One region of the Serratia sp. DFXYC6 genome, then DNA from elsewhere that is predicted to be linked to it. Evidence: predicted binding sites of a transcription regulator. Region 1 holds the regulator's gene; each other region holds the start of a gene.
What was found. The regulator Fur, encoded in region 1, represses iron uptake genes when iron is present. The targets are predictions, from matches to a motif close to ATAATAATGAGAACNACTATCAA.

Region 2: the regulator Fur is predicted to act here: its motif matches at 2,712-2,734, upstream of AC2CGQ_RS01905 (Nramp family divalent metal transporter).
Region 3: the regulator Fur is predicted to act here: its motif matches at 2,468-2,490, upstream of fepD (Fe(3+)-siderophore ABC transporter permease).
Region 4: the regulator Fur is predicted to act here: its motif matches at 2,649-2,671, upstream of feoA (ferrous iron transporter A).

Annotation. Positions count from the first base shown of each region.
Region 1 is NZ_JBXUNV010000004.1:45,973-51,750, reverse strand. It holds gene AC2CGQ_RS19220 (beta-N-acetylhexosaminidase) at 1-2,643, shown strand, start outside; gene fur (ferric iron uptake transcriptional regulator) at 2,892-3,338, opposite strand; gene fldA (flavodoxin FldA) at 3,668-4,207, opposite strand; gene ybfE (LexA regulated protein) at 4,463-4,750, opposite strand; gene ybfF (esterase) at 5,007-5,778, opposite strand, start outside.
Region 2 is NZ_JBXUNV010000001.1:364,644-370,421, reverse strand. It holds gene mgrA (L-glyceraldehyde 3-phosphate reductase) at 1-762, shown strand, start outside; gene AC2CGQ_RS01910 (DUF2502 domain-containing protein) at 985-1,395, shown strand; gene AC2CGQ_RS01905 (Nramp family divalent metal transporter) at 1,437-2,672, opposite strand; gene AC2CGQ_RS01900 (NupC/NupG family nucleoside CNT transporter) at 3,050-4,237, shown strand; tRNA gene AC2CGQ_RS01895 (tRNA-Ala) at 4,356-4,431, opposite strand; tRNA gene AC2CGQ_RS01890 (tRNA-Ala) at 4,491-4,566, opposite strand; gene AC2CGQ_RS01885 (formate/nitrite transporter family protein) at 4,875-5,660, shown strand; gene gltX (glutamate--tRNA ligase) at 5,726-5,778, opposite strand, start outside.
Region 3 is NZ_JBXUNV010000001.1:358,537-364,314, forward strand. It holds gene AC2CGQ_RS01835 (ABC transporter ATP-binding protein) at 1-342, opposite strand, end outside; gene fepG (iron-enterobactin ABC transporter permease) at 360-1,397, opposite strand; gene fepD (Fe(3+)-siderophore ABC transporter permease) at 1,397-2,452, opposite strand; gene fepB (Fe2+-enterobactin ABC transporter substrate-binding protein) at 2,666-3,673, opposite strand; RNA gene AC2CGQ_RS01855 (RtT sRNA) at 3,873-3,996, opposite strand; tRNA gene AC2CGQ_RS01860 (tRNA-Lys) at 4,072-4,147, opposite strand; tRNA gene AC2CGQ_RS01865 (tRNA-Val) at 4,155-4,230, opposite strand; tRNA gene AC2CGQ_RS01870 (tRNA-Val) at 4,270-4,345, opposite strand; tRNA gene AC2CGQ_RS01875 (tRNA-Val) at 4,375-4,450, opposite strand; gene gltX (glutamate--tRNA ligase) at 4,745-5,778, shown strand, end outside.
Region 4 is NZ_JBXUNV010000006.1:70,797-76,574, reverse strand. It holds gene feoB (Fe(2+) transporter permease subunit FeoB) at 1-2,234, opposite strand, end outside; gene feoA (ferrous iron transporter A) at 2,306-2,530, opposite strand; gene AC2CGQ_RS22815 (Tex family protein) at 3,138-5,471, opposite strand; gene greB (transcription elongation factor GreB) at 5,629-5,778, opposite strand, start outside.

The DNA of each region.
Region 1 (5,778 bases):
CTGAGCGCACTGGCCGCTTTGACGGCAACGATGGGATTCCTGGGCGGCATGGGTAATGCCATGGCCGATCAACAGCTGGTGGATCAGCTGAGCCAGCTGAAGCTGAACGTGAAAATGCTGGATAACCGCGCCGGCGAAAACGGCGTGGATTGCGCGGCGCTGGGCGCCGACTGGGCCTCATGCAACCGGGTGTTGTTCACCCTCAGCAACGACGGGCAGGCGATCGACGGCAAGGACTGGGTCATCTATTTCCACAGCCCGCGCCAGACCTTGCGGGTGGATAACGATCAGTTCAAGATCGCGCATCTGACCGGCGATCTGTACAAGCTGGAGCCGACCGCCAAATTCAGCGGTTTCCCTGCCGGCAAGGCGGTGGAAATCCCGGTGGTCGCCGAATACTGGCAGCTGTTCAGAAACGACTTCCTGCCGCGCTGGTATGCCACCTCCGGCGACGCCAAGCCGAAAATGCTGGCGAATACCGACACCGAAAACCTGGACCAGTTCGTGGCGCCGTTCACCGGCGATCAGTGGAAGCGCACCAAGGACGACAAAAACATTCTGATGACGCCGGCTTCGCGCTTTGTCAGCAATGCCGATCTGCAGACGCTGCCCGCCGGCGCGCTGCGCGGCCAGATCGTGCCGACACCGATGCAGGTGAAAGTGCACGCACAGGACGCCGACCTGCGCAAAGGGGTATCGCCGGATCTGAGCACGCTGGTCAAGCCGGCGGCGGACGTCGTCAACCAGCGCTTCGCGCTGCTGGGCGTGCCGGTTCAGGCCAACGGTTACCCGATCAAGACCGACATCCAGCCGGGCAAGTTTAAAGGCGCGATGGCGGTGCCGGGCGCTTATGAGCTGAAAATCGGTAAGAAAGAGGCGCGGGTGATCGGCTTCGATCAGGCCGGGGTGTTCTACGGGTTGCAGTCGATCCTGTCGTTAGTGCCGAGCGACGGCAGCGGCAAGATCGCCACGCTCGACGCCAGCGATGCGCCGCGCTTCCAGTATCGCGGCATTTTCCTTGACGTGGCGCGCAACTTCCATAAGAAGGACGCGGTGCTGCGCCTGCTGGATCAGATGGCGGCTTACAAGCTCAATAAATTCCACTTCCACCTGAGCGATGACGAAGGCTGGCGCATCGAGATCCCCGGTTTGCCGGAGCTGACGGAAGTCGGCGGCCAGCGCTGCCACGATCTGAGCGAAACCACCTGCCTGCTGCCGCAGTACGGCCAGGGGCCGGACGTCTACGGCGGCTTCTTCAGCCGTCAGGACTATATCGACATCATCAAATACGCCCAGGCGCGCCAGATTGAGGTGATCCCGGAGATCGACATGCCGGCGCACGCCCGCGCGGCGGTGGTCTCTATGGAAGCGCGCTACAAGAAACTGCATGCCGCCGGCAAAGAGCAGGAGGCCAACGAGTTCCGCCTGGTGGATCCGACCGATACCTCCAATACCACCTCGGTGCAGTTCTTTAACCGCCAGAGCTACCTGAACCCGTGCCTGGATTCCTCCCAGCGCTTTGTCGACAAGGTGATTGGCGAGATTGCCCAGATGCATAAAGAAGCCGGGCAGCCGATCAAAACCTGGCACTTCGGCGGCGATGAGGCGAAAAACATCCGCCTGGGCGCCGGCTATACCGACAAGGCGAAACCGGAGCCGGGTAAAGGCATCATCGACCAGAGCAACGAAGACAAGCCGTGGGCCAAGTCGCAGGTTTGCCAGACGATGATCAAAGAAGGCAAGGTGGCCGACATGGAACACCTGCCGAGCTACTTCGGCCAGGAGGTCAGCAAGCTGGTGAAGGCGCACGGCATCGACAGAATGCAGGCCTGGCAAGACGGCTTGAAAGACGCCGAGAACGCAAAGGCGTTCGCCACCTCGCGCGTGGGCGTCAACTTCTGGGATACGTTGTACTGGGGCGGTTTCGATAGCGTCAACGACTGGGCCAACAAAGGATATGAAGTGGTGGTCTCCAACCCGGACTACGTCTACATGGACTTCCCTTACGAGGTGAACCCGGACGAGCGTGGTTACTACTGGGGCACCCGCTTCAGCGACGAGCGCAAGGTGTTCAGCTTCGCGCCGGACAACATGCCGCAGAACGCGGAAACCTCGGTCGACCGCGACGGCAACCACTTTAACGCCAAAAGCGACAAGCCGTGGCCGGGCGCCTACGGTCTGTCCGCTCAGCTGTGGAGCGAAACCCAGCGCACCGATCCGCAGATGGAATACATGATCTTCCCGCGCGCGCTGTCGGTGGCGGAACGCGCCTGGCACCGAGCCGGTTGGGAGCAGGACTATCGCGCCGGCCGTGAATACAAAGGCGGGGAAACCCACTTTGTCGACACCAAGGCGCTGGAGAAAGACTGGTTGCGCTTCGCCAATATCCTGGGCCAACGAGAACTGGCCAAGCTGGACAAAGGCGGCGTCGCTTACCGTCTGCCGGTGCCGGGCGCGCGCGTGGCGGGCGGCAAGCTGGAAGCGAATATCGCGCTGCCGGGATTGGGCATCGAGTACTCCACCGACGGCGGTAAGCAGTGGCAGCGCTATGATGCCAAGGCCAAACCGGCGGTCTCCGGCGAAGTACAGGTGCGCTCGGTCAGCCCGGACGGTAAACGTTACAGCCGCGCCGAGAAGGTCTAAGCCCGGCACATCGGCCTGTCGTCATGGCGGCGGGCCGCTTAACGAAGGGGGAATGCGTTCGCCCCCGCGCGTGCCGGCGTGGGGCGGATGTTGAAGTGAGAGCAGTACGTGGAGTCGCAGTGCCGCTGCAATTGTAGTATTTCATGACATGATCTTTCCCCGGCTTGCCCGGGGATTTTTTTGCCCGTTGTACGGCGGGCATAAAAAAACCGCCTCAATGTGAGGCGGTTTCTCATAGCCGGTGAGGCTTATTTCTTGTCGTGCAGCGTTTCGTCTTCGCGGCAGTCACCGGTTTCACAGTGGCCGTACAGGTACAGACTGTGGTTGGTAAGCTTGATGCCGTGCTGCTTGGCGATATCACGCTGGCGCACTTCGATGGATTCGTCGCTGAATTCGATCACTTTGCCGCAGTCCAGGCAAATCAGGTGATCGTGGTGATGCTGTTGGGTCAGCTCGAACACGGACTTGCCGCCTTCGAAGTTGTGACGTGTCACAATGCCCGCATCGTCAAACTGGTTCAGTACGCGATAAACCGTTGCCAGGCCGATCTCTTCGCCCATATCAATCAGTTTTTTGTACAAATCTTCCGCACTGACGTGATGGCATTCCGGATTTTGCAGTACTTCCAGGATTTTGAGTCGCGGAAGCGTGACTTTTAAGCCGGCCTTCTTCAATGCGATGTTGTTGTCGGTCATGCGAATTCAGTCCTGTTACTATGCTAATCAAGTTGAGGCGTACTCGCCTGTGGCATCGGTCGGCACAAAGAGTTAATGCGTCTCATTATAGAACCGGTTGTACTAAATGGAAACCGCCGGTTGTTAACAAAGATATAATTGCACTATTGCATGTTTTGCATGCAACGCCTTGATGGATGGGATAAACCGATATCTCAGTCTACCGTGACGGGGTGGGAAGTTACAAATCTGTAGCTTCTATCGCAGCAATCCCTGTTGCCGATGACGGCCCTGTCGGCACACTATGCACTTTACAGGGCCTTTGTTCAACCTTTCGCCAGTCCCGGCGTTTAGCCGACGATATCGGCCAGGCTCAGCTCTTCGACAATCTGTTTGACCCAGGCGTCGACGCGCTCATTGGTCAGCTCCGGCTGACGGTCTTCGTCGATCGCCAGACCGATGAAGTGGTTGTCGTCCGCCAGGCCTTTGGAAGCTTCGAAGTGGTAGCCTTTGGTCGGCCAGTGGCCCACGATGGCCGCGCCGCGCGGTTCGATGATGTCGCGGATGGTGCCCATCGCGTCACAGAAGTATTCCGCGTAGTCTTCCTGGTCGCCGCAGCCGAACAGCGCCACCAGTTTGCCGTTGAAATCGACTTCTTCCAGCGTCGGGAAGAAATCGTCCCAGTCACACTGCGCTTCACCGTAGTACCAGGTCGGGATACCCAGCAGCAGGATATCGAACCCTTCCAGGTCTTCTTTGCTGCTTTTGGCGATGTCGTGCACTTCAGAGACGTCGTCGCCAAACTGTTTCTGGAGAATTTTCTGGATCATTTTGGCAATGTTTTCGGTATTGCCAGTGTCGCTGCCAAAGAAAATGCCTACAGTAGCCATATCGCGTATAACCTTTAAATTCAATTAATTGCATTACTCGGCGCCGGCACTGCCGCCGATTAAAATGATGCCATGGCAAGAGCCTTTCGCCACGGTGGCGGGCGCCGACAGGCGCAGTCTCTTACCGGTAAATGCGTATCATGCCAGAAAGTGGCGCCGGGGTTTTATCGCATTTATGCGATGCCGAAGGATGAAGAAAAGCGTGGTCGATCCGGCGTTGTCCTTAACGCCGCGCCGCGCGTGCGGCCGAAGAGATCAATGTTCCGGCTGTTCTTCCGCCAGTTGCGCCAACAGCATCTGCTCGATGAGTTCGCTGCGGCTGATGTTGCGCTGTTCCGCCAGTTTGTTCAGGGCGTCCACCGCATCCGCGTTGATTTTCAGCTCTACGCGCCGCAATCCGCGCACTTTATCGCGCCGTAACTGATTGCGCTTATTGATTCTAAGCTGTTCATCGCGGGAAAGCGGGTTGGTTTTCGGGCGCCCCGGACGGCGTTCATCTGCGAACAGATCCAGCGTCGTGCGATCCGTTTGTTCTTTTGCCATAGGTAGCGGTACTGCAAGGGAGTTTGCATCAAAAAGCGCTCGCACGCTTCCGGAGGCATCGGTTAACACACTTCGGGCCAATAAACCCTAACCCAAATTTACCCCCGAACCGGCGTTCGCGAACGCGCTGGCGCGGCGGCAAAATTATAGCGCGCCATATTACCCCAGCAGATGGAGCGGCGACAATGCCTAACTGCGGGCTAAACGCGCTAAGCCGTTATCTTTAGCGCGTTTTTTCGCCAGGTGAGCGCGTTTTTCAGGCTTCGCCGAGGAAACGGTGGATGGCGCGCAGCACCGCTTCCGGTTTTTCGGCGTGCACCCAATGGCCGGTGCCGGCGACGACGTGCGCGCGTGCCTGCGGGAATTGGCGGGCGATGTCTGCACGGTAGCTGTCCTGCACGTACGGCGACAGGCCGCCGCGAATGAACAGGGTCGGGTGTGGCCAGGCCGGGACTTCCTGCCAGCCGGTGATGTCTTCGTAGCGTTCGATCAGCACCGGCAGGTTGAAGCGCCATTCACCGTTATGGAAGGACTTCAGCAGGAACTGGATCACGCCTTCTTCCTGCAGGTAGTCGCGCATCAACTGGGCGGCCGCCTGGCGCTGGGTAATGCCGGCGGCGCTGACGGCCTTCAGCGCGGCGAAGATCTCGTCATGGCGTCGGGTCTGGTAATCCACCGGCGCGACGTCGATGACGATCAGCTTGGCGATGCGCTCGGGCGCGATGGCGGTCAGCGCCATCGCCGCTTTGCCGCCCATCGAGTGGCCGATGACGATCGCTTTCTCCAGCTGCAGTTCGTCGAGCAGCGCCAGCAGATCTTGCGCCATGGCGGGGTAGTTCATGTCGTCGGCGCGCGGGGAGAGGCCGTGGTTGCGCAGATCGACCTTGATCACACTGTGCTGTTTATGCAGATCGCGCGCCAGCACGCCCAGGTTGTCGAGATTGCCGAACAGCCCGTGGATCAGCAGCACCGGCAGCGCGTCTGACTCGGCGGCCAGCAGTTGATAATGTAATTTCATGGCGAAGTTC
Region 2 (5,778 bases), on a different contig from region 1:
TTTGGCCGCATTCTCAACGCCGATCTGCGGGCCTGGCGCGATGAGCTGATCGTCTCCTCCAAAGCCGGTTACACCATGTGGCCCGGCCCCTACGGTGATTGGGGCTCGAAAAAGTACCTGGTCGCCAGCCTCGATCAGAGCCTGAGGCGCATGGGGTTGGAGTATGTGGATATCTTTTATCATCATCGGCCGGATCCGGACACGCCGCTGGAAGAAACCATGGCGGCGCTGGATCTGCTGGTGCGCCAGGGCAAAGCGCTGTATGTCGGCCTGTCCAACTACCCGGCCGAGCGCGCGCGACAGGCCTTCGACATTCTGCAGCAGCTCGGCACGCCGTGCGTGATCCACCAACCGAAGTATTCGATGTTGGAACGCGGGCCGGAGACGGCGTTGCTGGATACGCTGGAAGAACATGGCGTCGGCTCTATCGCCTTCTCGCCGCTGGCGGGCGGCCTGCTGACCGATCGCTACCTGCACGGCATCCCGCAAGATTCTCGCGCCGCCAGCGGCAGCCGCTTCCTGCAGCCGGAGCAGCTGACCGCCGAGCGACTGGACAAGGTGCGCCGCCTCGATGCGCTGGCGCGGCAACGCGGGCAGAAGCTGTCGCAGATGGCGCTGGCCTGGGTGCTGCGCGGCGATCGCGTGACCTCAGTGCTGATCGGCGCCAGCAAGAATGCGCAGATAGAAGACGCGGTGGGCATGCTGGCCAATCGTCACTTCAGTGAAGAAGAGCTCGCGCAGATCGAGAACATCTTATTGTAATCGTTTACAAATTCCGCCGTTCAATCGAGCGGCGATACTCCAGAAAAATCTCAAATCTTAACCTCCTGCATCATTTTCAGAGTGGCTCTCAGATTCAACCCTATACGCCGGCGCTATGATGCCGATATTGCAGCAAAAATAACGATAAGGCCGCTTTTAAACTGATGAACGCGCTTCATAAAGTGACAAACGGCCAGGCCGCGCAAGCGGGAAGGAGAAGCCATGTTTAAACCTCTGCTCTTGGCCGCCATTTTGGCGGCGACGGTACTGCCCGCCGCACAGCATGCGCATGCCGAAGGGATCAGCATCGATCTGATGCCGGGCGTTTCATTGCGCATCGGCGATCAGGATAACCGCGGCCGCTATTGGGATGGTTACGATTGGCGGGATCGCGACTGGTGGCAAGGCCATCAGGGCCGTTATCTCGGCGACCGCAGCCGTCGCGGTTACTACTGGGACGGCTATCGCTGGCGCGATGGCGACTACTGGCGTAAACACTATTACTATCATGAAGGACGCTATCGTAAATACGACAAACACTACGATAAGCACCACTGGAAGAAAGAGAAAAAGCACCATCACGATCATGACCGCGATCGCTGGCGCCGCCACGGCGATGACGACCGCGATTAACAACGACGGGCCGGCGCAACGCCGGCCCGCACTGTTTTCGCTTACAGCACGCTGCCGATCAACAGGTAGCCGTTCAATCCCACCACCACCAGTACGATCAGCTTGCCCAGATTTTGCACCAGCGGGCCGTTGACCATTTCCCCCATCAGCGCCCGATTGCCGGTGAAAGCCAGCAGCGGCACCAGCGCCAGCGCAATGCCGAAGCTGAGCAGCACCTGGCTCAGCACCAGAATGCGCGTCGCATCCATCCCCAACATGATGACGATAAACGACGGCAGCATGGTCACCGCGCGCCGCAGCCACAGCGGAATATGGAAACGCACGAACCCCTGCATCACCACCTGCCCCGCCAGCGTGCCCACCACGGTAGAAGAGAGGCCGGCGGCCACCAGGCTCAGGCCGAACACGGTGGCGGCGGCGTGCCCGAGCAGCGGTTGCAGCGTCAGGTAAGCCACGTCGAGATCGGCGATGCCGCTGTGGCCGCTGAAATGAAACGCGGCGGCGGCGGTGGCCATCATCGCCAGATTAACGAAACCGGCGATGGTCATAGCCACGGCGACGTCGACTTTGGTGGCGGCATAGCGTTCCGCCTTGTCGTGCTCGCCGCCGATTTGGGTGAGCGACGAATGCAGATAGATCACGTGCGGCATGATGGTGGCGCCCAATACCCCGGCAGCCAGGAATACCGCATCGCCGTTAGGCAAATCGGGCAGCGCCATCCCCTTCAGCAGCGGCGCCAACTGCGGCTGGGAGAACGCCAGCTCGACGATGTAAGCGGCGGCGACGAACAACAACAGCCCACCGATCACCAGCTCCAGTGGCTTTTGCCCGCGTTTTTGCAGCATCAGAATTAAAAAGGTGGCGATGCCGGTCAGCACTGCGCCCTGCAACAGAGAGACACCGAGCAGCAGCTTGAAGCCGATCGCCGCGCCGATAAACTCAGCCAGATCGGTCGCCATGGCGATGATCTCCGCCTGTACCCAATAGGCCCACACCGCCGGCCGCGGAAAGCGATCGCGAATATGCTCGGCCAGATTTTTTCCGGTGGCGATGCCCAGCTTGGCGGACAACAGCTGGATCAGCATCGCCATCACGTTGGCCCAAACCACCACCCACAGCAGGCTGTAGCCGAATGAGGCGCCGGCCTGGATATTGGTGGCGAAGTTGCCGGGATCGATATAGCCGATAGCGGCGATAAAGGCGGGCCCCATGAGCGAGAGTTTGATTTTTCTGGCGGAGCGACCGGAGGTGGTTTCAACCACGCGACTGTTCAGCATATGTTGAACCCTTACTGAAATTACGTTTATCTCCACTCTATATAAATGATAATAATTATCAAGCGCATTTAGAGCGGTAAAACTTATCTCTGTAATAGCCAACATTAACGGTTTTATCGAAGGGTTCAGCGCGGAGCTTGCCGATTTCCGTGCTTTTCTGATGGGATTTTGGCTGCAATACCCCTGAAAGACAGGTTAGCACAAGAATACGAATTTCCTATTGCTGCTTTAACATCTTGATTTTTTATGCTTTTGCGCAACACTTTAGGAGAACTCCCACTATGATTTTCCATATTTGCAATAGAAGTCTCGTTTTTAAACGTAGCGTTACATAAAATGACAGCCGAAATTCAGCCTGCCTCAAATTTGGAGCAAACATGTCCCATATTGCGCACTTTGCGTTGGCGATAGTGGTGGTAGCGATCCTGGCCCTGTTGGTGTGCCGCGATCGTAAAAGCATCCGCATTCGCTATGTTATTCAACTACTGGTTATCGAAGTACTGCTGGCCTACTTTTTCCTGCATTCGGAAGCGGGTTTGGGCTTCGTAAAAGGATTCGCCGCGCTGTTTGACAAACTGCTCGGGTTTGCGGGACAAGGGACTGATTTCGTGTTCGGCGGCATGGGCGACAAAGGCCTGGCGTTCTTCTTCCTGAAGGTGCTGTGCCCGATCGTCTTCATTTCGGCGCTGATCGGTATTCTGCAGTACATCAAGGTGCTGCCGTTCATCATCCGCATTATCGGCACCGTGCTGTCGAAAGTGAACGGCATGGGCAAGCTGGAGTCGTTCAACGCCGTCAGCTCGCTGATCCTGGGCCAATCCGAAAACTTCATCGCCTACAAGGATATCTTGGGCAAGATGTCGGAAAAGCGCATGTACACCATGGCGGCGACCGCGATGTCTACGGTTTCCATGTCCATCGTCGGCGCCTATATGACCATGCTGGACGCCAAATTCGTGGTGGCGGCGCTGGTATTGAACATGTTCAGCACCTTTATCGTGCTGTCGCTGGTCAACCCGTACGACACCAATAAAGAAGAAGAGCTGCACCTCGGCAACCTGCACGAAGGCCAGAGCTTCTTTGAAATGCTGGGTGAATACATCCTGGCGGGCTTCAAAGTAGCGATTATCGTCGCCGCGATGCTGATTGGCTTCATCGCCCTGATCGCCGCGCTCAACGGTGTGTTCAGCGCCATTTTCGGCCTGAGCTTCCAGGAAATCCTCGGTTACTTCTTCTATCCGTTCGCCTGGATCATGGGCATTCCTAAGCACGAAGCCCTGCAGGTCGGCAGCATCATGGCCACCAAGCTGGTTTCCAACGAATTCGTGGCCATGATGGAACTGCAGAAAGTCTCTGCCGAGCTGTCGCCGCGCAGCCTGGGGATCCTGTCGGTGTTCCTGGTGTCCTTCGCCAACTTCTCTTCCATCGGCATCGTGGCCGGTGCGATCAAGGGCCTGAACGAACACCAGGGCAACGTGGTGTCACGCTTTGGCCTGAAGCTGGTGTACGGCTCTACGCTGGTCAGCATCCTGTCCGCTTCCATCGCGGGTCTGGTGCTGGGCTAAGCCTCGAACCGACTGCGATAACAAGGCGCCTGCGGGCGCCTTTTTTATTGGCCGGCATTCGGCGAAGGTTAAATGACACAAAGCAAAAAGCCGACCCTAAGGTCGGCTTTTTAAATGGTGGTGGAGCTAGACGGGATCGAACCGTCGACCTCTTGCATGCCATGCAAGCGCTCTCCCAGCTGAGCTATAGCCCCACAAAAGTGGTACGCTTTGACCGGCGTTACGGTATCCTCAACCTTTCTGAGAAGAAGGTTGGTGGAGCTAGACGGGATCGAACCGTCGACCTCTTGCATGCCATGCAAGCGCTCTCCCAGCTGAGCTATAGCCCCGTTCCACAATCACTTTGTGCTGTGAACGGGGCGCATAATATGAAACCCGCTCAAAGCTGTCAACGGCTAAATTGAATTACTGAATCAAGCGTTGAAAAAGCCGCCAAATCAGCATCTTTGGCGCCAAAAAATCATCACTTTGTGCAGAGTTCATCCATTTTGCGCGCTACATCTCAAAATGGCGAAAGACCCTGCATATCACGTTGATTTTTAATTAACAGAATGTTAGCGAAATGCGCTTGAGTCGGACTCCCGAGCGGCATAGACTGCCCGCGCCATAAACTTCATTACTATAAACCGAGTCCGTCATGTCTTTGCATTCACCAAAAGAAATCGCCGCCCTCGCCGTTCAGGCCGGGGTAAACAAAAGCCGCACCCCGCTCGCTAATCTGCTGATTCTGGGCTTTCTCGCCGGCGCCTTTATCGCCACCGGCTTTCTGCTGGATATTCACGTCATCGGTACCCTGCCGGCCGAATGGGGCTCTTTCGGCGCGCTGTTGGGCGCCGCGGTGTTCCCGATCGGCCTGATCCTGACCATTCTGGCCGGCGGCGAGCTGCTGACCGGCAACATGATGACCTTGCCAATGGCCTGGTTCGCTCGTGAAATCCCCGCCATCGCCGTGCTGCGCAACTGGTTTTGGGTCACCCTGGCCAACCTGGCCGGCAGCGTGGCCGTCGCCTACTTTTTCGGCCACCTGCTGGGCCTGACCGAAGGCGCGTTTTTGCATAAGACGCTGGCGATCGCGCAGGCCAAAGTGGATGCGGACTTCCTGCACGCCTTCATCTCCGGCGTCGGCTGCAACTGGCTGGTGTGCCTGGCGGTGTGGTTAGCCTTCGCCAGCAAGGATGTGCCGGGCAAAGTGATCGGCATGTGGTTCCCGGTCATGGCTTTTGTCGCCATCGGTTTCCAGCACGTGGTGGCGAACATGTTCATCATCCCGGCGGCCATCTTCGCCGGCGGCATGGGCTGGGAGCAGTACCTGCCTAATTTCGTCGCGGTATTTCTCGGCAATGCGCTGGGCGGCGCCGGCTTTGTCGGGCTGATGTATTTCCTCGCCTATCGCCCCGGTTTGCCGGCCAGCGAACACGCCTGACAACCGCCATGAAAAAAGCCCCGGGATTGCTCCTCGGGGCTTTTGCTTTATGGCGTAGCAGCGAATCAGGCTTGCGCTTCGCGCTCGGCGATATAAGCCAGCGCCATGTCGATGCGCT
Region 3 (5,778 bases), on a different contig from region 1:
CGTCCACTGTTTCAGCAGGCTTTGGTGCGGATAGCGGCCGCGCGACACCAGGTCCGCCACGGTGATGCTGTCCGGCGCGATCGAAGTTTGCGGCAGCAGCCCAAGCTCGCGCGCCAGCGCCTTGGTGGCGAAGCTGCTGATGTTCTTGCCGTCCAGCATCACCTCGCCGGCGCTGGGTTTCAGCAGGCGGCACAGGGCGCGCAACAGCGTCGATTTGCCGCAGGCGTTCGGCCCGACGATCACCGTGAAGGCGCCGTCGGGGATCGCCACGCTCAGATCGTCAGCGATGATTTTATTGTCGTAGCCCAGCTTCAGGTGCGAGGCGTGCAGGCGGTGGCTCATGGCATTATCACTCTTCATTATCTGCGGGCCTCTCGGATGAGCAGCCAAATCAGGTACAGGCCGCCGATGCAGACGGTCACAACCCCGACCGGCAGTTGGATCGGCGCGAAAAGATGTTGGGACACCACGTCGGCGCCGAGCAGCAACGCCGCGCCCATCAGCGCCGAGGAGGTCAGGGTGACCGAGGATTGGCCGGCGAGGCGACGGGCGATCTGCGGCGCCGCCAGCGCGATAAAGGAAATCGGCCCGGCGGTGGCGGTGACGGCGGCGGTGAGGGTGACGCCGAACAGCATCAGCCACAGCCGGCTGCCTTCGGCGTTAACGCCCAGCGCGCGCGCCGTGTCATCGCCCATTTCCAGCAGCTGCAGCCGTTTGCCCATCAGCAGCGCGGCCGCGGCCGCCAGCACGATGAACGCCGTGGCGGGCTGGGCTTTTTGCCAGGTCATGCCGTTGAGCGAACCGGCCTGCCACATGGCGGCGTCCATGGCGCGCTCGAGCGAAGCGGTGATGATCAGCCAGGTGTTGGTGGAGACCAGCACCGCGCTGATGGCGATGCCGACGATGATCAACCGGAAGCCGGCGATGCCTTGCCGCCAGGCCAGCAGATAGATGGCCAGCGCGGCGAGAATGCCGCCGGCCAGCGCGCCGCCGGCGATGTAATAGTAGCCGCCGTTGAACAGGGTGATGGCGATCAGCGCGCCGGTGTAAGCCCCCATGTTAAAGCCGATCACGTCCGGGCTGCCGAGCGGGTTGCGGATAATTGACTGGAAAATGGCGCCGCTCATGCCGAGCGCGGCGCCTAACAACAGCGCCATGGCGATGCGGGGCAAGCGCCATTGGGTGACTACGGTCACCAGGTTTTTCGGCGCCTCGCCGGTCAGCGCGGCAAAAACCTGCTCCAGCGAAAGTTGCAGCGTGCCGTAGCACAGGGCGGCGACGGCCATCGCCAGACACAGCGCCAACAGTGAAAGGTTGACCAGCAGCAGGCGCAGCGGCAGGCGCCCGTTGATGACGCCGTCCGGGCGGCCGATATGCAGCGTATGCGGCAGACTCATCACAGACCCCCCAGCGTTTTCTTGCGGCGCACCAGCCAGATCAGCACCGGCGCGCCGATGAAGGCCGCCACGATGGAAACCCGCAGCTCACCGGCCGCCAGCAAGCGGCCGACCACGTCGGCGCACAGCAGTAAAATCGGCGCCAGCAGCATGGAGTAGGGCAGGATCCAGCGCTGGTCGGGGCCGACCCACCAACGGGCGATATGCGGCACCATCAGGCCGATGAAACTGATTGGGCCGACGGTGGCGGTTGCCGCGCCGCACAGCAGCGTGATGGCGATCACCGCGATCACCTGAGTCAGCACCACGCGCGCGCCGAGTGCGATAGCCAGATCTTCCCCCATACCGATGGTATTCAGCGGCCGGGCGATGAGCAGCGTCAGCAGGCAGCCGAGCAAAATGGCGGGGGCGGTCACCGGCAGCGTGGACAGCGTGCGGATATCCAGCGTGCCGGCCTGCCAGAAGCGCAGTTGGTCGAAGGTTTGCGGATCGATCAGCGACAGCCCGGTGGTGATGCCGAGCAGCACCGCGCCGATCGCCACGCCGGCCAGCGTCAGCCGCACCGGGTTGATGCGCCCGCCCGCCAGCGTGCCGATCAGGTAGACCAGCAGGGTGGTGAGGGCTGCGCCGGCAAAGGCGTAGGCCATGTAGCTTTCGGTGGTGGCGGCGCCGAAAAACATGATGCCGATGACCACGGCGAAGCTGGCGCCGGCGTTGATGCCGAGCACGCCGGGATCGGCCAGCGGGTTGCGCGTCAGCGCCTGAATCAGCGCGCCGGCGGCGCCGAGCGCCATGCCGGCCAGGATGCCCGCCAGCGTACGGGGCACCCGGGCATTGAGAATGATGGTGCTGTCGGAACCGCTCGCGGCGCCCTGCAGGCTGAGCCAGACGGTATGGAAGGGGATGGCTTTGGAACCCAGCATCAGGCTGGCCATGATGCACAGCAGCAACAGCGCCAAACCGATACCGAACCCGGCGATGCGTTTGAAGCCACTGGCGTAAGCTGCGTGCGGTGCGGACGAAAGCGTCCGCTCAGTCGGAGTGGGTACGTTCACACCGGTAACTCCTGTATGATTTTTATTCTCATTGTTATTTGCGTTCATGCGGGGGCAATAGTAGCACGAGTTTACGCCCGCATGCACCCGCCGGTTGGTGGCAAAGGTGCGTTGACGATGTTAATAACTATTGATATTTCAATTGATTGAATGTGAACGTTCGCCCCGCTTGCTGCAAGTGTCGGCAGGGGGCTGACCTGCCGACGGCGTGATTCAGGGCTTTTTGAACAACCGTTCGATTTGATTCAGCATGTTGGTGGCGCTGTAGTAATCGAGGCGGAAGGTGTCGTTGCCGACGGCGTAGACGTGCCGCTGTTCCACCGGCTCCAGATGTTTGAGGAACGGGTTGGTCAGCACCTCTTGCACTTTGCGCTCATTGGTGGCGAACAGGATCAGGGTTTTGCCATTCAGGCCTTCGGCCATTTTTTCGCCGGAGATCTGGATGATGTCATGGCGTTTACCCATGCTGGTGTTGCCTTTGGCGCTTTCCGGCGGGGTGGCCAGCTGGAAGCCGAGCTGGGTCAGCAGTTTGCCCTGGGCGGAACCCGGCGTCCACAGCATGGCCTCGCGGCCGTTGTCGGCATACACCAGCGGAGTGGTGGGCTGTGGCGGCAGCGCGATCGCCTGTTTCACTTGCTCCACGCGCTGCTCGAAACGATCTTCCGCCTGTTTGGCGCCGGCTTCATGACCGGTGATCTCGCCGAGCTCGCTGGCCAGCTGTTGCCAGCTTTTGTCGCCATAGTCGAGCACCAGCGTCGGCGCAATGGCGGACAGCTGGTCATAAAGTTTCAACGCCGAATCACCGCCGGTCGCGGCGACGACGATCAAATCCGGCGCGGCGGCGGCGACGGCTTCGGCATTGGGCTCCACCTGGTACAGCCGCTCGACGTGGCGCTGTTTGGCCACCTCGCTCCACTGGGTAAAGAAACCTTGTTTATCGGCCACCAGGGGATTTGGGCTGGTGGCGGCGCTGGCGACCACCGGGGCGTCGATAGCCAACAGCGTGCCGGTGATGGTGACGCTGGTGGACACGATGCGCTGCGGCGGTTTTTCCAGCGTGAACTTCCCTTTGACGCTGTCGATGGTGCGCGGCCAACTGCCGTCGGCAGCGGGGGCGGACGGTTGCTGTCCGTCGCTCTTGTCGTCCGGGCCGCAGCCGCTGAGCAACAGGCTGGAAGTGGCGATAAATGCAATGAACAGCTGGCGTAAGGATAGGGTCATGAGCGGGCTCTTTCTTTCCTTGAACTAAGGCGTATCAATCCGGCGGCGGATTGGCTGCGTGGTGGATGCCGGCTAATTTACCATTCAAGCCGCCAAAATGATAACCATTCGTATCTCAGCGCGTGGTGAAGGAAAGAATAGAAAGAAGAAGCGGAGTGACAGAAACGAAAAAAGCGCCAAAAGGCGCTTTTTTCTGAATTGGTGGGTCGTGCAGGATTGATTCGGCCTGTGGCCTCACCCTGCGGGCAACGCTGCGCGTTGTCGTATCGCTGCGCGATGCTCGAACCTCTACGGTTCTTCATCCTGCACGACTCGGTAAACTATGCCTGCGAGAAGATGAAGTCGGGAGCAGGTGGCGCAGAAACGAAAAAAGCGCCAAAAGGCGCTTTTTTCTGAATTGGTGGGTCGTGCAGGATTCGAACCTGCGACCAATTGATTAAAAGTCAACTGCTCTACCAACTGAGCTAACGACCCGCAGATGTGGTGGGTGATGACGGGCTCGAACCGCCGACCCCCTCCGTGTAAAGGAGATGCTCTACCAACTGAGCTAATCACCCACTTCAGGACTTCCAGGTTACTGCTAAACGAGAGAATGATGGTGGGTGATGACGGGCTCGAACCGCCGACCCCCTCCGTGTAAAGGAGATGCTCTACCAACTGAGCTAATCACCCTCATTCGTTCTCATTTTTTCTCAACAAGATGGTGGGCGATGACGGGCTCGAACCGCCGACCCCCTCCGTGTAAAGGAGATGCTCTACCAACTGAGCTAATCGCCCCGTCTTGTTGGAGTCGCATTATAGGGATAGTTCAAAGTGAGTCAACGGTTTTTAAAATGATTTCAATCGTTCGCCGCAAATTTAGGCAGGGCGCGATAATAATCGCCAGCAGCGCCGATTCTTTGCGCGATGCTATGCGAAACTCGCCGCAAAACGCGCGAAATCGACCGGCGCAATATCGTGTCGGCGTTGAGGAATTAGCGCGTGGTGATACAATGTCGTCCACTCTTTTTTCAATTCCGAGCAATCGTCGGCAACCGCCGACACGCGTTGCGTAATAAGGCAGTGAACCCAATGAAAATCAAAACCCGTTTTGCACCGAGCCCGACCGGCTATCTTCACGTCGGCGGCGCGCGTACCGCACTTTATTCCTGGTTGTTCAGCCGCCATGCGGGCGGTGAGTTCGTTCTGCGTATCGAAGATACCGATCTGGAACGTTCTACCCAGGACGCGATCGACGCAATTATGGATGGCATGAACTGGTTGAACCTGGATTGGGATGAAGGCCCGTATTTCCAGACCAAGCGTTTCGATCGCTACAACGCGGTCATCGATGAGATGCTGGAGCAGGGCACGGCCTATAAATGCTATTGCTCCAGGGAACGTCTGGAAGCGCTGCGCGAGAAGCAGATGGAAAATGGCGAAAAGCCGCGTTACGACGGCCACTGCCGCGACAGCCAGTGCAGCCACACCGACGACGAACCGCACGTGGTGCGCTTCCGCAACCCGCAGGAAGGGTCGGTGATCTTCGACGATAAAATTCGCGGCCCGATCGAATTCAGCAACCAGGAGCTGGACGATCTGATCATCCGCCGCACCGACGGTTCGCCAACCTATAACTTCTGCGTCGTCGTCGATGACTGGGACATGGAAATCACCCATGTGATCCGCGGTGAAGACCACATCAACAACACCCCGCGCCAGATCAACATTCTCAAAGCGCTGGGCGCGCCGGTGCCGGAATACGCGCACGTGTCGATGATCCTCGGCGACGACGGTAAAAAGCTGTCCAAACGTCACGGCGCCGTGGGCGTGATGCAGTACCGCGACGACGGCTATCTGCCGCAGGCGCTGCTGAACTACCTGGTGCGTCTGGGCTGGTCCCACGGCGATCAGGAGATCTTCTCCATCGACGAGATGAAAGAGTTCTTCACGCTGGAAGCGATCAACAAATCCGCCAGCGCCTTCAACACCGAGAAGCTGCAGTGGCTGAACCATCACTACATCAACCATATGCCGGCGGAAGAAGTGGCGGTGCATCTGGCATGGCACGTTGAGCAACTGGGCATTGAAACCCGCAACGGGCCAGAACTGAAGGATATCGTCAA
Region 4 (5,778 bases), on a different contig from region 1:
CGGCGCAGGCCGAACAGCACCAGCAGATTCACCAGCAGCACCGCCAGGATCGCCGTCAGGCTGTACTGCGGGTGTTGGTTGAAGGTCGCCGCTTGGTAGAACAGCGTCGCCAGCGAGTAGGCCACGTTCAGCCCCCACAGGATGGAGAATGTCATCCAGCCGCGGCTCGATTCGCGGGCGATGGCGCCCATCACCGAGACGCAGGGCACATACAGCAGCACGAAGATCAGATAGCTGTAGGCGGAGATGCCGGAGCCGAATTTGCTGCTCATCACGCCCATCGAGCCGACGCCCATCTCGCCGTCGCCCTTGCTGGCTTCGATCGGGTTGGACAGCACGCTCAGGCTGAAGGTGTTTTTCAGGCCGTCCCAGGTTTCCTGCAGCGCGCCGCCCAGCTCATCGAGCAGGTTGAAGTTGGCGGCGTCGAACGCCTCTTTGTTGATGTGCTCGGCGGTATACAGCGTATTCAGCGTGCCGACCACCACTTCTTTCGCCATCGCGCCGGTCACCAGGCCGACGGTGGCCTGCCAGTTATCGCGGTGGACGCCCATCGGCTGCAGCAACGGCGTCAGCACCTTGGAAACCGTGGCCAGCGCGGAGTCGTTGATGTTGTCGACCGTTTTGCCGCTGAACGAGAAGCTGTTAAGGCCGCCGATGAATATGCTGGCCACCACGATCACCTTACCGGCGCGCAACACGAACCCTTTCAACCGCTGCCAGGTTTGCAGCAGCAGGCTTTTCAGGTGCGGCACGTGGTAAACCGGCAGCTCCATCACGAACGGCGAGGCTTCGCCGCGCATGAGGGTGTATTTGAGTACCAGGCCGGTGAGGATCGCCACCGCGATGCCGAGCATGTACAGCGAGAACACCACCCCTGCGCCGTCCTGGCCAAAGAAGGCGGCGGCAAACACCGCGAAGATCGCCAGCCGGGCGCCGCAGGACATGAACGGCGCCATCATGATGGTGATCAGGCGCTCGCGTTGGGCGTCCAGCGTACGGGCGCCCATGATGGACGGCACGTTGCAGCCGAAACCGACGATCAGCGGCACAAAGGATTTGCCCGGCAGCCCGAGCGCCTGCATCAGGCGATCCATCACGAACGCCGCACGCGCCATGTAGCCGGAGTCTTCCAGGAACGACAGGAACAGGTACATCATGCCGATCTGCGGCACCAGCGGCAGCACGGTGTTGATGCCGCCGCCGACGCCCTGCGCCAGGAAAACGGTCAGCCAGTCGGGGAAGTGCAGGGTGTAGCCGAGCCACTGAATGCCCTGAATGAAGATCGCCGCCGAGCCGATATCGAAGATCGGCTGCAGCGCGCCGCCGATGTTGATCGCCAGCAGGAACATCAGGTACATCACCAACAGGAAGATCGGTACGCCCAGCCAGCGGTTGAGGATCACTTTATCCAGCATGTCGGTCAGGCGGTTGGGCATCGCCTGCTGCGAGTTGCTGACCGCGTCGCTCAGGGTGGCGATAGACTGGTAGCGCGCGTCAGCGATCACCAGCGCCGGGTCTTCTTGCTGTTGCTGTTGCAACGCCTGAATGGCCGCAGGCAGCAGCGCGACGGCGGGACCGGCCAGCCGGTGGCTGTAGATGTCGCCTTCCAGCATCTGCAATGCCAGCCAGCGGCGTTGCACCGCCGGCAGCGTTTGCGGCATGGCATCGCTCAGCGTGGCGACCGCTTTCAGCAGCAACGGCGGGTAGTTCACCAGCGCCTGCTGTTCGTTGAGGCGATGATTGTCGATCATCTGTTTCAGCACGCCGATACCGTCGGCGCGGGTGGAGATCATCGGCACTACCGGGCAGCCGAGGCGTGCCGACAGCGCGGCGACGTCGATATCGATATGCTGGCTTTTGGCGATGTCGAGCATGTTCAGCGCCACGATGCAGGGAATGCCCAGCTCCAGCAGCTGCAGCGTCAGGTAGAGATTGCGCTCCAGGTTGGAGGCGTCGACCACGTTGATCAGCAGATCGGCGTCGCCGCTCAAAATGTAGTGGCAGGCGATCTGCTCATCGAGCGAGGTTTGCTCTGAAATGGTGGTCAGGGAGTAGGTGCCGGGCAAATCGACCAGCCGCACGTCGGACTGCGGGGTAGTGAAATGGCCTTCTTTGCGTTCGACCGTCACGCCCGCCCAGTTACCGACCCGTTGGCGTGCGCCGGTCAGCTGGTTGAACAGCGTGGTTTTGCCGGAGTTCGGGTTACCGATTAAGCCGATGGTGAGTTTTTTCATAGTTCTGCGTGTCGTCTTCAAGGAGAGCCGCGCCGGCGCAAGGACGCGTCGGCAAATGGAGGTGCGCCGGTTCAGGACTGGCCGTCGAGCTGCAGCAGCGCCAGATCCTTCCTGCGCAGCACCAGGCTGACGCGGCGGGTTTTTATTTCTATCGGATCGCCCAGCGGCGCGACGCGCACCACGTCGAACGAAGAGCCGGGCAGCATGCCGAGCGATAACAGTTTCTGGCGGTAGGCCGGCGCAATTTCACCGGAAAAGCCGACAATCTTATATGTGTGTTTAGGTTGAAGCTGCATGTGATTAACCTTCCGGGTGCCGATGAACATCGGGCTGATGATAATTGGACGTTGCCGGCGAAAATGCCACGCCGTCGGCGGTATTCATCCATAAGGTCATGCAATAAAGTGAGCGCAAATAATAGTAATTATCATTATCGCGTTCAATACAAAAAGTAGGGGTATTGTAACCAATTATTATGGCGTCGACAGTTTTTGGTTGTGTCGTCTTGATAAGCCCCGTTTTACCACTGCTTTTACTCGGCGACAAATGAGAATGGTGAGTTAAATCAGTTGCGTATTTGTAGCCGAGTTTTCTCGTTTGCAAATATTGATGGCGTTTTTCCCTTATTTATTTCTGATGAAAGGCAATTCAATAACATTATTCCGCCGTAATACGAGCGGTAACCATTTGTGTTTCGCTCACAATTCGCAGAATGAAAAATGTGTGTTAACGACGTTGTTAATAAACGGCTGCAGAAGGGATGTTTGCCGCTTTAACAATGGGAGGGCGGTCACGCAGCAACGGGAAATAAAAAGATAACGGTTTATTGAGGCGGGTCAAAAAAATGCCGCAAGTTTTCTTTCTCGGAAAGGGCGGAGCAGGCTCCGCCCTGTCGGTTCCGACTTAGCGTTTCTTGCCGAATGCCGCCGCCAGCGCGTCGCCCATGGCGCTGTTGCCGGCCGGCGCCGCGTTGCGCGGTTTGGCCTTGTTGCCGCCTGCCGAACGGTTGGCGTTGTCGCGCGTCTGGGCAGGCGCGTTGCCGCCGCGACGCGGTGAACCCTCGCCCGGTTGCTCATCCAGGCGCATGCTCAGCGCAATGCGTTTACGCTGCAGATCGACTTCCATCACCTTCACTTTGACGATGTCGCCGGCTTTCACCACGGTGTGCGGATCTTCGACGAATTTGTCCGCCAGCGAGGAGATGTGCACCAGGCCGTCCTGATGCACGCCGATATCCACGAAGGCGCCGAAGTTGGTGACGTTGGTCACCGAGCCTTCCAGGATCATGCCCGGCTGCAGATCGTTGAGGGTTTCCACGCCTTCGGCGAAGGTGGCGGTTTTGAATTCCGGACGCGGGTCACGGCCCGGCTTCTCCAGCTCTTTCAGAATGTCGGTGACCGTCGGCACGCCGAACTTGTCGTCGGTGAAATCAACCGCTTTCAGGCTGCGCACCGCGGAGGCGTTGCCCATCAGGTCCTGCAGCGCCTGCTCGGTGGCGGCCAGGATGCGTTGCACCACCGGATAGGCTTCCGGGTGAACGGTGGAAGCATCCAGCGGGTTGTCGCCGTGGTTGATACGCAGGAAGCCGGCGCACTGTTCGAAGGCCTTCGGCCCCAGACGGCTGACCTTCAGCAGCTGTTCACGGTTGCTGAAGCGGCCGTTCTCGTCGCGCCAATTGACGATGTTCTGCGCCATCATGCGCGTCAGGCCGGCCACGCGGGTCAGCAACGGCACCGACGCGGTGTTCAGATCGACGCCGACGGCGTTTACGCAGTCTTCCACCACCGAGTCCAGTTTCTTCGCCAGCTGGCTCTGGCTGACGTCGTGCTGATACTGGCCGACGCCGATGGATTTCGGGTCGATCTTCACCAGCTCCGCCAGCGGATCCTGCAGGCGGCGAGCGATGGACACCGCACCGCGCAGCGATACGTCGAGATCCGGGAATTCCTGCGCCGCCAATTCAGACGCGGAATACACCGACGCGCCCGCTTCGCTGACGATCACTTTCTGCGCCCGGACTTCGCCGAACTGCTTTTGCAGGTCGAGATAAAAGCGCTCGGTTTCACGTGAAGCGGTGCCGTTGCCGATGGCCACCAGCTCCACGTTGTGTTTGATGCACAGCGCCGCGACGATGGCGGCGGCTTTCGCCGCTTGCCCGGTGTGCGGGTAGACGGTGTCGGTGGCGACCAGCTTGCCGGTCGCGTCGACCACGGCGACTTTCACCCCGGTGCGCAGGCCCGGATCGAGGCCCATGGTGGCGCGCATGCCGGCCGGCGCGGCCATCAGCAGATCATGCATATTGCGGGCGAAAACGTTGATTGCTTCATCTTCCGCGCGCTCGCGCACCGTGCCCATCAGCTCGGTTTCCAGGTGCAGCAACACCTTGATGCGCCAGGTCCAGTTGACCACCGCCTTGCGCCAGGCGTCGGCCGGGGCGTTGTTCAGGCGCAGGTTGAGGTGATTGATGATGATCAGCTCCGCCTGGCTTTCGCGCGGGGCTTCCTCAAACTGCGGATCGGCGTTCAGCGCCAGCTGCAGCACGCCTTCGTTGCGGCCGCGGAACATCGCCAGCGCGCGGTGTGAAGGCACCTGAGAAATCGGTTCGTGGTGATCAAAATAGTCGCGGAACTTGGCGCCTTCTTCTTCCTTGCCTTCGACCACTTTGGACACCAGATGGGCGTTTTTCCACAGGTAGTCGCGCACCTTGGCCAGCAGCGCGGCGTCTTCGGCGAAGCGCTCCATCAGGATATAGCGCGCGCCGTCGAGGGCGGCTTTCACGTCCGCCACGCCCTTGTCGGCGTCGACGTAGCGTTCAGCCAGTTGTTCCGGCTGCTGTTGCGGATCCTGCCACAGCGTATCCGCCAGCGGTTCCAGGCCGGCTTCGATGGCGATCTGGCCACGGGTGCGGCGCTTCGGTTTGTACGGCAGGTAGAGGTCTTCGAGTTCGGTCTTGCTCAGCGTGGCGTTGATCGCCCCCGCCAATTGTTCAGTCAGTTTGCCCTGTTCATCGATCGACTTCAGGATGGTCTGACGACGATCTTCCAGTTCACGCAGATAACCCAGGCGGGTTTCCAGCTGGCGCAGTTGGGTGTCGTCCAGGCCCCCGGTGACTTCCTTACGATAGCGTGCAATAAAGGGCACGGTATTACCTTCATCCAGCAGACGGATGGCGGAGTCGACTTGCTCCGGCCGGGCCTGCAGTTCTGTTGCAATAATGCGGCTCAGTGGGTCATTCATAGGTCTGGTATCTGTATTGAGAACGGTGAATAAACAGGGGACAGTTATACGGATTGATCGCGGAAAATGCCAGCGAAGCGGGCCGCCGCCGCGCGGCCGCGGCATGGAGAACAGCGCAGACGGCGGCGTTGGCGGCGGTTAGGAAAAAGCTGAAAGCTTACTTCGGGTAGTTTATCTCGTTAACGTACCACTGCGCCTCGCCCAGCGGGGTATTGACGGTGGCGACGTCCCCGACCTCTTTTTTCAGCAGGGCGCGCGCCATCGGCGCATCAATGGAGATGTAATCCTTGCGGCCGAAAATCTCGTC